3 regions of the Leisingera sp. JC11 genome follow, and region 1 is predicted to be linked to each of the others. Evidence: riboswitches for the same ligand, from Rfam matches in the RefSeq annotation. Region 1 holds a riboswitch; each other region holds the start of a gene.
What was found. Region 1 has a riboswitch for cobalamin ahead of AB1A62_RS01645 (DUF1636 domain-containing protein). Riboswitches for the same ligand answer to the same signal wherever they lie in the genome.
Positions count from the first base shown of each region.

Region 2: linked by a shared signal. The riboswitch ahead of AB1A62_RS00895 (ABC transporter substrate-binding protein) and the one ahead of AB1A62_RS01645 (DUF1636 domain-containing protein) in region 1 are both predicted to bind cobalamin.
Region 3: linked by a shared signal. The riboswitch ahead of AB1A62_RS06810 (DUF4198 domain-containing protein) and the one ahead of AB1A62_RS01645 (DUF1636 domain-containing protein) in region 1 are both predicted to bind cobalamin.

Region 1 covers NZ_JBFCVS010000001.1:332,667-336,346, forward strand. Annotated here, with positions in the region: gene glpD (glycerol-3-phosphate dehydrogenase) at 1-901, shown strand, start outside; gene cobO (cob(I)yrinic acid a,c-diamide adenosyltransferase) at 964-1,599, opposite strand; cobalamin riboswitch at 1,651-1,858, shown strand; gene AB1A62_RS01645 (DUF1636 domain-containing protein) at 1,957-2,367, shown strand; gene cobW (cobalamin biosynthesis protein CobW) at 2,370-3,404, shown strand; gene cobN (cobaltochelatase subunit CobN) at 3,557-3,680, shown strand, end outside.
Region 2 covers NZ_JBFCVS010000001.1:180,911-184,590, reverse strand. Annotated here, with positions in the region: gene AB1A62_RS00900 (putative 2-aminoethylphosphonate ABC transporter permease subunit) at 1-1,372, shown strand, start outside; cobalamin riboswitch at 1,644-1,837, shown strand; gene AB1A62_RS00895 (ABC transporter substrate-binding protein) at 1,980-2,990, shown strand; gene AB1A62_RS00890 (iron ABC transporter permease) at 2,987-3,680, shown strand, end outside.
Region 3 covers NZ_JBFCVS010000004.1:269,354-273,033, reverse strand. Annotated here, with positions in the region: gene AB1A62_RS06815 (TonB-dependent receptor plug domain-containing protein) at 1-687, opposite strand, end outside; cobalamin riboswitch at 846-1,055, opposite strand; cobalamin riboswitch at 1,334-1,549, shown strand; gene AB1A62_RS06810 (DUF4198 domain-containing protein) at 1,692-2,477, shown strand; gene cbiM (cobalt transporter CbiM) at 2,488-3,105, shown strand; gene AB1A62_RS06800 (cobalt ABC transporter permease) at 3,102-3,680, shown strand, end outside.

The DNA.
Region 1 (3,680 bases):
CGCGAAAATGCTGATCAACGCTGGCGGGCCTTGGGTCGCAGACGTGCTGCATCAGAAGCTGGGCCAGAACAGCCGCGAGAATATCCGCTTGGTGCGAGGCAGCCATATCGTGGTGCCGAAACTGTTCGATCACGGCCGCTGCTACTTCTTCCAGGGAACCGACGGGCGGATCATCTTTGCCATTCCCTATGAGGAGGACTTCACCCTGATCGGCACGACGGATGCGGACCACGCTGACCCGGACACCGCGCCGGAATGCACCGAAAGCGAACAGGAGTACCTGATAAATTTCGCCTCCGGATACTTCAATCAGCCGCTCAAGCGCGAGGATATCGTCTGGACCTACTCCGGCGTGCGCCCTCTTTATGATGACGGCGCCAGCTCTGCTACTGCGGCCACACGTGAATATGTGCTGACGCTGGATCAGGCCCAGGCGCCGCTGCTCAACGTCTTTGGCGGCAAGATCACCACCTACCGCAAGCTGGCAGAGGCGGCGCTGGCAAAGATCGGCGAGGTGTTCCCGCAGCTGCCCGCGGACTGGACCGCAGGCATTGCCCTGCCCGGCGGCGATTTTGCGGTGGCGGATGTGGAAAAGCTGCAAAGCAAACTCGCAGCGGACTATCCGTTCCTGACCCCCTACGGAACCCGCCGCCTGATCCGCGCCTATGGCACCGAGGCCTGGGAGGTGCTGGGCGAGGCCAAATCCGCGGCTGATATGGGGCAGGACTTCAGCGCGACAATCACCGCGCGGGAGCTGGATTGGGCGATTGCCCGCGAATGGGTACGGACCGGAGACGACTACCTGTGGCGGCGCACCAAGCTGGGGCTGCGGCTGGATGAAGCCCAGCGCGCGGCTGTGGATGCCTATATTCAAGGAAAAGCGTCACAGCTCGCGGCATAACGCGAAGAGGCGTGCGAACCCGAGCGGAGGCGCTGCCCGGCCTGCCGGCCGGGCGAAAGATCTTAAAACTCCACGCCCTTCTGTGCCTTCACGCCGGCGCGGAACGGGTGTTTGATCTGCCCCATCTCGGTCACCAGATCAGCGATCTCGATCAGCTCTTCCTTGGCGTTGCGCCCGGTCAGCACCACATGGGTCATCGGCGGCTTCTGCTCCACCAGGAACTCCAGCACCTCCTCCAGGTCAAGATACTCATAGCGCAGCGCGATGTTGATTTCATCGAGCAGAACCATGGTGTTGCGCTCGTCGAGGATCATCTCCTTGGCCTTTTCCCAGCCCTTCTGCGCGGCGGCAATGTCGCGCGCCTTGTCCTGGGTTTCCCAGGTGAAGCCCTCGCCCATCGCGTAGAACTGGCACAGATCGCTGAAGTTTTCCTCGATCAGCGTCCGCTCGCCGGTCTGCCAGGCTCCTTTGATGAACTGCACCACGGCACAGGGCATCTTGTGGGCGATGCAGCGCATGATCATGCCGAACCCCGAGGAGGATTTGCCCTTGCCCGGCCCGGTGTGGACGATGATCAGGCCCTTCTCGCCTTCCTTGGTCTTCATCATCCGGTCGCGCGCGGCCTTCTTCTTGGCCATCTTGGAGGCGTGACGGGCGGCTTCTTCCTCTGAGATGCCGGTTTCAGACTTTTCGCTCATGGGGGCTCTCCAGCTGTTTGACCCCATGTCTTGACAAAGAAGCCCGCCATAGCGCAAGGGGGTTCAGCTGGTTCCTGTGAAAACAGGCGAAGAGGGAATGTGAAGGCCTCGCTGAGGCTCAAGCACAGCCGCCCCCGCGACCGTGACCGGATGAGGCCGCCATGCCACTGGGAAAGCCCCGGGAAGGCAGGATGGCCGGCAAGGCCCCGCGCCTTGGCATCCGCAAGCCGGGAGACCTGCCAGCGAGAGAGAGAGATCAACGGGCAGACGGGGTGTTCTGCGACCGGGTGAGGGACTGGCACGACACAGTTCCTTTCTGGCCATCCCGCAAGCCCTGCCGCGACAGGAGACGCGCTGATGGCTGACGAAATGGCAGGCAAGACTGCCAGCACCCAGGGACCGGTCACGCTGACCGTTTGCCTCACCTGCCGCCGCGAGGGCGCCGATCCCGAGGCCGCCCGCCCCGGCGCCATCCTGCACGCAGCCCTGGAAGAAGCCGGGATGCCCGAAGGCGTCCGCCTGCGCGGTGTCGAATGCCTGTCCTCCTGCAAGCGCGGCTGCGCCGTTGCGCTGGTCGGCGGCGCAGAGCGCTGGACCTATGTCTACGGCGACCTCGACCCGGATCAGCATGTCCCCGATATCCTGGAAGGCGCTGCCGCCTATGCCGCCACTGCGGACGGCGTCGTGCCCTGGCGCGAGCGCCCGCAGACCTTCCGCAAGCAATCCGTTGCCCGCATCCCGCCGGCCAAGTTCTTCTCCGAGGAGTAAACATGAGCGACCTCAACAAGATCCCCGTCACCGTCATCACCGGCTTCCTCGGTGCGGGCAAGACCACCCTGATCCGCCACCTGATGCAGAACCCGCAGGGCAAGCGCCTGGCGGTTGTGGTCAATGAATTCGGCACCGCCGGTGTGGACGGCGACATCCTGAAATCCTGCGCCGACGAGAACTGCCCGGCGGAAAACATCATGGAGCTGGCCAACGGCTGCATCTGCTGCACCGTGGCCGATGACTTCATCCCCACCATCGAGCAGCTGATGGACCTGCCGGAAAAACCCGACCACATCGTGATCGAAACCTCCGGCCTGGCACTACCCAAGCCGCTGCTGAAAGCGTTTGACTGGCCGGCGATCCGCTCCCGCATCACCGTTGACGGCGTGATTGCGCTGGCCGATGCCGAGGCGGTCGCCAAGGGCCAGTTCGCCCCCGACCTGGACGCCGTGCAGGCCCAGCGCGAGGCCGATGACAGTATCGACCACGAAACCCCGCTGTCTGAAGTGTTTGAGGACCAGATTTCCTGCGCCGACATCGTGCTGCTGTCCAAGGCCGACCTGGCCGGCGACGCAGGCGTCGAGAAGGCCCGTGCGGTGATCGAGGCCGAAGCGCCGCGCAAGCTGCCGATCCTGCCGATGAGCGAAGGTGTCATCGACCCGCGCATCATCCTGGGCCTGAACGCGGCGGCCGAAGACGATCTGGAGGCCCGCCCCAGCCACCACGACGGCCACCACGACCACGAGCATGACGATTTTGAAAGCATCGTTGTCGAAATGGGCGAAGTCTCCGACCCGGAAGCGCTGCAGAATGCCATCGTGAAACTCGCCCGCGAGCGCAACATCCTGCGCGTCAAAGGCTATGTCGCGGTGGAGGGGAAACCGATGCGGATGCTGCTGCAGGCCGTGGGCGAGCGCCTGCGCGCCCAGTATGATCAGCCTTGGGGCGCGCAGCCGCGCAAGACCGCCCTGGTGGTCATCGCCGAACATGACGACATCGACGAACAGGCCATCCGCGCCGAGCTGGGGGCGTAAGCTATGCTTCCGACCCCTAAACTTCATGAGCGGAAAGGATCGCGCCCGTCCCGGGATGGGCGCAATCGCGCCCGCCCATGGGGGCGGGTCGGGCGCGATCCGGGGCTTCCGCCCCGGGACTCCATTTTGCTGGCCGGGAAGGGCAGAAACTGATGCACGTCATCTTCCGCGAAAGCCACGGCCTTGACGAGACCGACACCCCGCAGGACCTCGGGCAGACGCCCGCGGACCTTGTGGTGCTGTCGTTTTCCGACAGCGATCTCGGCGCCTTCGCGG
Region 2 (3,680 bases), 150 kb from region 1:
GGTGTTCCGGCTGATCGCCATGGCGCCGATCCTGGTGCCGTCGCTGCTGCCCGGTATCGCGCTGGTCTACCTGTTCGGCAACCAGGGAATGATCAAGGAGCTCTTGTTCGGCGCCAGCATTTACGGCCCCATCGGCATCGTGATCGGCTCGGTCTTCTTCACTTTCCCGCATGCCTTCATCATCATCTCAACCGCGCTGGCGATCTCTGACGCGCGCCTCTACGAAGCCGCCGCCAGCTTGCGCTCCACTCCCTGGCGCACCTTCTGGACCGTCACCGTGCCCGGCGCACGCTATGGCCTGATCTCGGCGGCCTTCGTGGTCTTCAACCTGGTGATCACCGATTTTGGCCTGCCCAAGGTGATCGGCGGCCAGTTCAACGTGCTGGCGGTGGACATCTACAAGCAGGTGATCGGCCAGCAGAACTTTGAAATGGGCGCGGTGGTCTCGGTGGTGCTGGTGATCCCGGCAATCCTCGCCTTTGCCATCGACAGAATGGTGCAGTCCAAGCAGGTGGCGCTGCTGTCGGCACGCTCGGTGCCTTATGAGCCGCAGCCGAACAAGAAGATGGACCGTATCTTCTTTGCCTATTGCACCCTGATCGGCATCTTCATCGCCGGGCTGCTGGTAGTCTGCCAGTTTGCGGCGCTGATCAAGTTCTGGCCTTACGACCTGAGCCTCAGCCTCAACAACTACCAGTTCGACAGGATGGATGGCGGTGGCTGGGGATCCTATGTGAACTCGATCAAGCTGGCGCTGATGACGGCTGTGGCTGGCACCGCGGTTGTGTTTTTCGGCGCCTATCTGGTGGAGAAGTCCAAGGGCTTCCGCACCGGGCGCGCCATCTTCCAGATGTTTGCGATGCTGCCGATGGCAATCCCCGGCATGGTGCTGGGGCTGGCGTATATCTTCTTTTTCAACAACCCCGCCAATCCGCTCAATGCGATCTACGGCACCATGGCGATCCTGGTGGTCTGCACCGTCACCCACTTCTACACGGTGTCGCATCTGACGGCTGTGACTGCATTGAAGCAGATGGACCGGGAGTTTGAATCCGTTGCCGCCTCGCTCAAGCAACCCACGATGAAGCTGTTTGCCCGCGTCACGGTGCCGGTCTGCCTGCCCGCGGTGCTGGACATCTCGATCTACCTGTTTGTCAACGCAATGACGACGGTGTCGGCGGTGGTGTTCCTCTATTCGCCCAAGACCACGCTGGCGTCGATTGCGGTGCTGAACATGGATGACGCAGGCGATATCGCCCCGGCAGCGGCGATGGGGATGATGATCTTCTACACTAACGCGCTGGCGCGGATCATCCACCTGCTGGCCTCCCGCGGCATCCTGCGCCGCACCCAGGCCTGGCGCAGCCGCTAACCGCGGTTTCCGCCGGGCAGCCTGAAGAGGCCGCCGTTGCCGCCGGCCCCATCGCGGCCGCAACGCAGGAGCTGAACGGCGGTGCCCAGGAGCCGGGCTGCTGACCGGGTCCGCAGCGGGGGCGCGGGAGGCGGCGGTGCCTTCCGCCGCAGTAAACTGGCGCAGTTCTCTCTTGGCTTCTGAAGGCCCCCGCAGCAGGCGGGGGCCGCACAGCCAGGATTGAAGTTTTCCGGAATCCGCTGAAGTTTTTCTTGCCGCAACGGAAGTGATGCGCTACGCGCGCTTTACCGGTCCCGCAAGGGCTAAGAGGGAATCCGCGGTGCCAGCCGGCGCCAAACGGAACTGCCCCCGCAACTGTAGGCGGCGAGTGCTGTGCCATGATGTCACTGGATCCACGCGGTCCGGGAAGACGGCGCAGGCAATGACCCGCCAGTCAGGAGACCTGCCGGTGAAAAACTGAAGCACACCGGACGGGGTTGTCCGGGGAGGTTGCCGGCAAGATGCGCCGCCGCTGTCCGGCGCCGCAAAATGGGGCCAGATACCCAGCCTTGCCGGTCAATGCCCTTTCACCCGTTCTCCGGTCATTGACATATGGAGATCGAAGATCATGTTCCTGCGTTCCGGCCTGATGGGCCTTTCCTTCCTTGCGGCCGCTCAGGCTGCTGCCGCCAGCGAGAGTTTTCCGCTGACCATTCAAAACTGCGGTGAGACCGTCACCTTCGAGGCGCCGGTTGCGTCTTCCGTGACCGTTGGCCAGGCCGCCACTGAAGTGCTGTATGCGCTGGGCCTGGGCGACAAGGTGCTGGGCACCTCGGTCTGGTTCAACGACGTGCTGCCCGAATATGCCGAGCTGAACGACAAGGTCGAACGCCTGGCCGACAACGACCCCAGCTTTGAAAGCGTGGTGGCCAAGCGCCCCGGCCTGGTGGCAGCCCAGTATGAATGGCATGTCGGCCCCGAAGGCGTGGTCGCCAAGCGGGAGCAGTTCCACGACCTCGGCATCCCGACCTATGTGATGCCCGCTGATTGCGTCGGCAAGGACAACACCACCGGCGGCGACGGCACCCGCACCCGGATGTTCACCACCGACAGCCTTTATCAGGGCATCGAGGAACTGGCCGCGATCTTCGGCGAGGCTGAGAAGGGCGCTGAGCTGGTTGCCGACTACAAGGCGCGCGAGGCTGCAGCTGTTGCCAAGGCACAGGAAGTTGCGCTGGAGGATGCTTCCGCCGTGTTCTGGTTCTCTTCGCCCGAAATGGAAAGCGATCCGTTCGTGGCCGGGCAGAAAGGCGCCCCGGGCTACATGATGCAGCAGCTGGGCCTGAAGAACGTCATCGAAACCGACGAGGAATGGCCGACCGTTGGCTGGGAAACCATCGCCAAGGCCAACCCGACGGTGATCGTGATTGCCCGCATGGACCGCCGCCGCTTTGCCGCTGACGACTACGAGAAGAAACTGGAGTTCCTGCGCACCGATCCGGTCGCCAGCCAGATGGACGCGGTGAAGAACGACCGTATCGTGGTGATGGATGCACAGGCGATGGACGCCACCATCCGCGCCATCCCGGCGCTGGAGGATCTGGCCGCTGAACTCAGCGCGATCGGCAACGGCGAATGAGCGCAGCCGCCGCAGTCGCATGGCAGGGCTTCCGGGGCGCTTGCCTGGCCCTGCCGGTGCTGGCCGCGGCGGTTCTGGCAGGCGCAATGATCGGGGAGACCGCGCTTGCGCCTGACCTTGTCCTGTCGGTTCTGGCCAACAAGCTGGCCGGGGCAGGCCTGCCGGTGGATCCGGTGGACCAGGGCATCATCTGGAGCTACCGGCTGCCGCGGGCGCTGGTGGCTGCGGCCTGCGGGGCGGCGCTGGCGGTCGCCGGGGTGGTGCTGCAGGCCTTGCTGCGCAATGCGCTGGCAGACCCCTATATCCTTGGCATTTCCGCCGGCGCCTCGACCGGGGCGGTGGCGGTCACCATTGCCGGCCTCGGCGGCGGCGCCCTGTCGCTGTCCTTCGGCGCCTTCAACGGGGCGCTGCTGGCGTTCGGCTTTGTCGCCATTCTGGCGCGGGCCGCCGGGGCAGGGGGCAACCGCGCCGCAGCGGCGCAGATCGTGCTGGCGGGCATTGCCGGCTCGCAGCTGTTCAATGCGCTGACCGCTTTCATTATCGCCAAATCCGCCAACGCGGATCAGGCCCGCGGCATCATGTTCTGGCTGATGGGCAACCTCAGCGGCGTGCGCTGGCCGGACGTGTGGCTGGCGGTGCCGCTGGCCTTGGCGGGCTGGATGATCTGCCGGTTTCACGCGCGCGCCCTGG
Region 3 (3,680 bases), on a different contig from region 1:
AAGCTTCAGCCGGTCGGTAACCAGATAGTCGCCTTTCAGTTGCAGTGTATTGCGGCGGATGCCGTCTTCTTCACCGCCATCGCCCGAGGTGTCATAGCCGTCGTCATTGTCATGGGCGAAGCTGAAGGCGATACCGCCGCGTTCGGTCCGCGACGAAACCCGGGCCGAGGCCCGGTAGCCGTCGGACCCCGCTTCCACGCTGCCGCCGTATTCCGTGCCGATGCCGCCGGACTTGGTGATGATGTTGATCACACCGGCCGAAGCGTTGGAGCCGTAGAACACCGATTGCGGGCCGCGCAGGACTTCGATCCGCTCGATATTGGCAGTGTCCAGGCCGGACAGAATGTACTCGCTGTCACCGCCCGAGGCTTCGACGCCGTCGATCAGGATCAGCGTGTGATTGGCTTCTGCGCCGCGGATGCGGACCTGGGTAAAGCTGTCGCCGGAGCCGCTCACCATCAGGCCGGGCACTGAACGCAGCGCGTCCTGAACGGTTGTGATGCCGCGTTTCTCGATTTCTTCGCTGGTTACGACAGTGGCTGAGCGGCCGTACTTCTGGGCCTCGACCGGCGTAAAGCCGCCGGAGACGATGATCTCTCCCAGATCGGTGACCTCGTCATCCTGGGCGGTTGCGATTACAGGTGCGGCGGCCAGGGCCGCGGCCAGGGACAGGCTTGCCTTGCGCATATTCCATTCCTCCCGGCCCGCGCAGCAAGCACAGGCCAAGCGGCTGCCCATGCCGGGCAGCACGTTCAAAATTTGGGTCTTTGGAAGGCATTGCCCCCGCAGACGGTGAAAACTGCCACCACTACGGAAGTCCGTTGTCCTTGGCGCGCCCCGCACCCGGACAGGGTGATCATCCTGGCAGGTCTCCTGACTCGCGGGTCGAGGCTTTGCCGCGCCTTCCCGCCCCTCGGGGCAGTGGCATATCGCAGCATTGCTCTCCGCTCACAGTTGCGGGGGCAGTCACGGATTCGGCGCCTGTTGGCTACACCTCACCGTGTTCCCTTTTAACCGGGTGGTCTCCCAGCCGGACCAGAATGGCCGGGACTTAGGCAAACTGAACTCATTCTGTCAAGCGGGAGAATTCGCCACCTGAGTACAAATGGTCCCGGGCTGGCATCCATAACGCCAAAGCCGCTTTGCCATGTTTTGTGTGATGACGATTGATAAAGCACTCAACAAGTTGCGAAAGGCAGCGGCCATTGCTTGATCCTTTGATCGAAACATGCCCGTCTGTTGATCAGCGCAGCGCAGCCGCAGCCAAAATCTTCCACGCCAAACCCGCTGATGTCCTGAAGACGATTCTCTTGACTCGGAAATTCCGTTTTGTCATTCAGCCAAGGTGACCGGTTCCGCGAGTGTTTCAATGCGCAGCGGAAGAAATAGGGAACACGGTGCGGCGTACCCAAAAGGGACCAAATCCGTGACTGCCCCCGCAACTGTGAGCGGTGAGTGACGCTGAAAACGCCACTGGGAACATCCCCGGGAAGGCCAGCCGAACCAGGACCCGCGAGTCAGGAGACCTGCCGGACGCGAGGACTGAGGCTCCGCTTGCGGGGGTTCTGCCCTTTTCCACCGGACGCCGGGGTGCGCGTCTGGCGCGTGTGCCGTTCAGGCGTTTCCGTGCCGCTACTCCCCGTTGTTCATTCCTGATTGCAGGTGTGCCTGCGTCGTCGAATGAGGACGAAATGAAACTGAACTATCTGGCCGCAGCCCTGGCCGTTTCCCTGCCGGCCGCCGCGTCGGCGCATTTCCAGCTGAACTACACCGAAAGCGCGCTGATCGAGAAGCCGGGCGACGTGCCGATGGGCCTGGTCTTCTGGCATCCGATGTCCAATGGCCACGCCATGGACATGGGCACGCCGGAAGAATTCTTCATGATCCACAAGGGCGAAAAGACCGACCTGTCGGACCGCCTGGAGCCCGCCACCTTCAAGGGTGCTGAGAACGAAGCTTCGGCCTACAAGGCGTCCGTGCCGGTGAAACGCTCCGGCGACTATGTCGTGGTGACCGTGCCCTCGCCCTATTACGAGGAAAGCGAAGACATTTACATCCAGCAGATCTCCAAGGTGGTGCTGAACCGGAATACTCTGCCCACCGACTGGGACCAGCCGGTGGGCCTGGCCACCGAGATCCTGCCGCTGAACAAGCCCTACAACGTGATCGTCGGCTCCACCTTCTCCGGTCAGGTTCTGGCAGACGGCAAGCCGGTTCCCGGTGCCGAAATCGAAGTCGAATTCATGGCGGCTGAACCGGACCTGGAGAAATTCTCCACCACCAGCCCCTCCGTGGGTGAAATGCCGGGCGGCGCGATTGTTGCCATCGCCGACCAGAACGGCGTGTTCTCCTTCGGCATTCCGAAGGCAGGCTACTGGGGCTTTGCGGCCTTGGGTTCCGGTCCGGCGACCGAGCACGACGGCAAGGAACTCAGCCAGGATGCTGTGCTGTGGATCCGTGCTGAAGAGCTCAAGTGAAAGTAGACCGATGCATATCGTAGACGGCGCACTGTCGAACCCGGTTGTGATCGGCGGCGCGGTTGCCGCCGTCGGCGGTATTGCGATGGGTCTGCGCAGCCTGCCGCTGGAGCGAATTCCGGCGGCGGGGGTTCTGTCGGCCAGTTTCTTTGTGGCCTCGCTGATCCATGTCCCGATCGGCCCCAGTTCGGTTCACCTGATCCTGAACGGGCTGGCGGGGCTTGTCCTGGGCTGGGCCGCGTTTCCGGCCCTGTTTGTCGGCCTGCTGCTGCAAGCGGTGTTCTTTGGCTTTGGCGGACTGACTGTCCTGGGTGTTAACGCCGTCAATATCGCATTGCCTGCAGTTCTCGTTGGGCTGATGTTCCGGCCGCTGGTGGCGCGCGGCTCTCCCCTGCAGGGAGCGATCTGGGGCGGCATCGGCGGCGGCGCAGCGATTGCTGCCACGACCCTCGCTGTCGCAGTTTCTCTGATGCTGTCAGGCGATGAATTTATCCTGGCAGCCAAGCTTGTGTTTTTTTCCCACATCCCGGTGATGGTCATCGAAGCGCTGCTGACCGGCGCCGCCATTTTCCTGGCCCGGCGGGTCAAGCCCGAGCTGTTTGGTGACACGAAAGGAAGCTTGGCATGATCCGCTCCTGCGTTTTGATCCTCGCCCTGCTGGCGCCGCTGCCGGCATTGGCGCACAACGTGATTTCCGCTGTGTTTCCCTCGGGATCGGACATTGAGGGCGAGGTTGGCTTTTCCAATGGTGAAATGGCGCCGGACTTGCTGATAGAGGTTTTTGACCAAGCTGGCGGCAAACTGGGCGAAACCAGGACAGACACCGACGGTTTCTTTCTGTTCACCCCGTCAGAGCCAGTGACGCATATCTTTCGCGGCGACCTTGGCGCCGGCCATGTCGCCGAGGCAATCATGGACGCCGCAGAGGTCGCACAGATCATGGGGCAAAGCCCGAGCGCAGCGGCGCCTGCAGCGGCCAGCACCGCTGCAATCCCGTCGGCTGCCACGGCTGCAGGCCTGTCCGACCAAGCCCGCGCTGAGCTTGCCGCCATGATGCGCAATGAATTGCGCCCGCTCCGGCAGGAGCTGACCGCGTTCAAGAACAAGTCGGATTTTCAGTCGGTGCTTGGCGGCATCGGCTACATCTTTGGCCTGTTCGGGCTGGGCTTCTACATCGCCGCACGGCGCAAGATCGGCAGCATC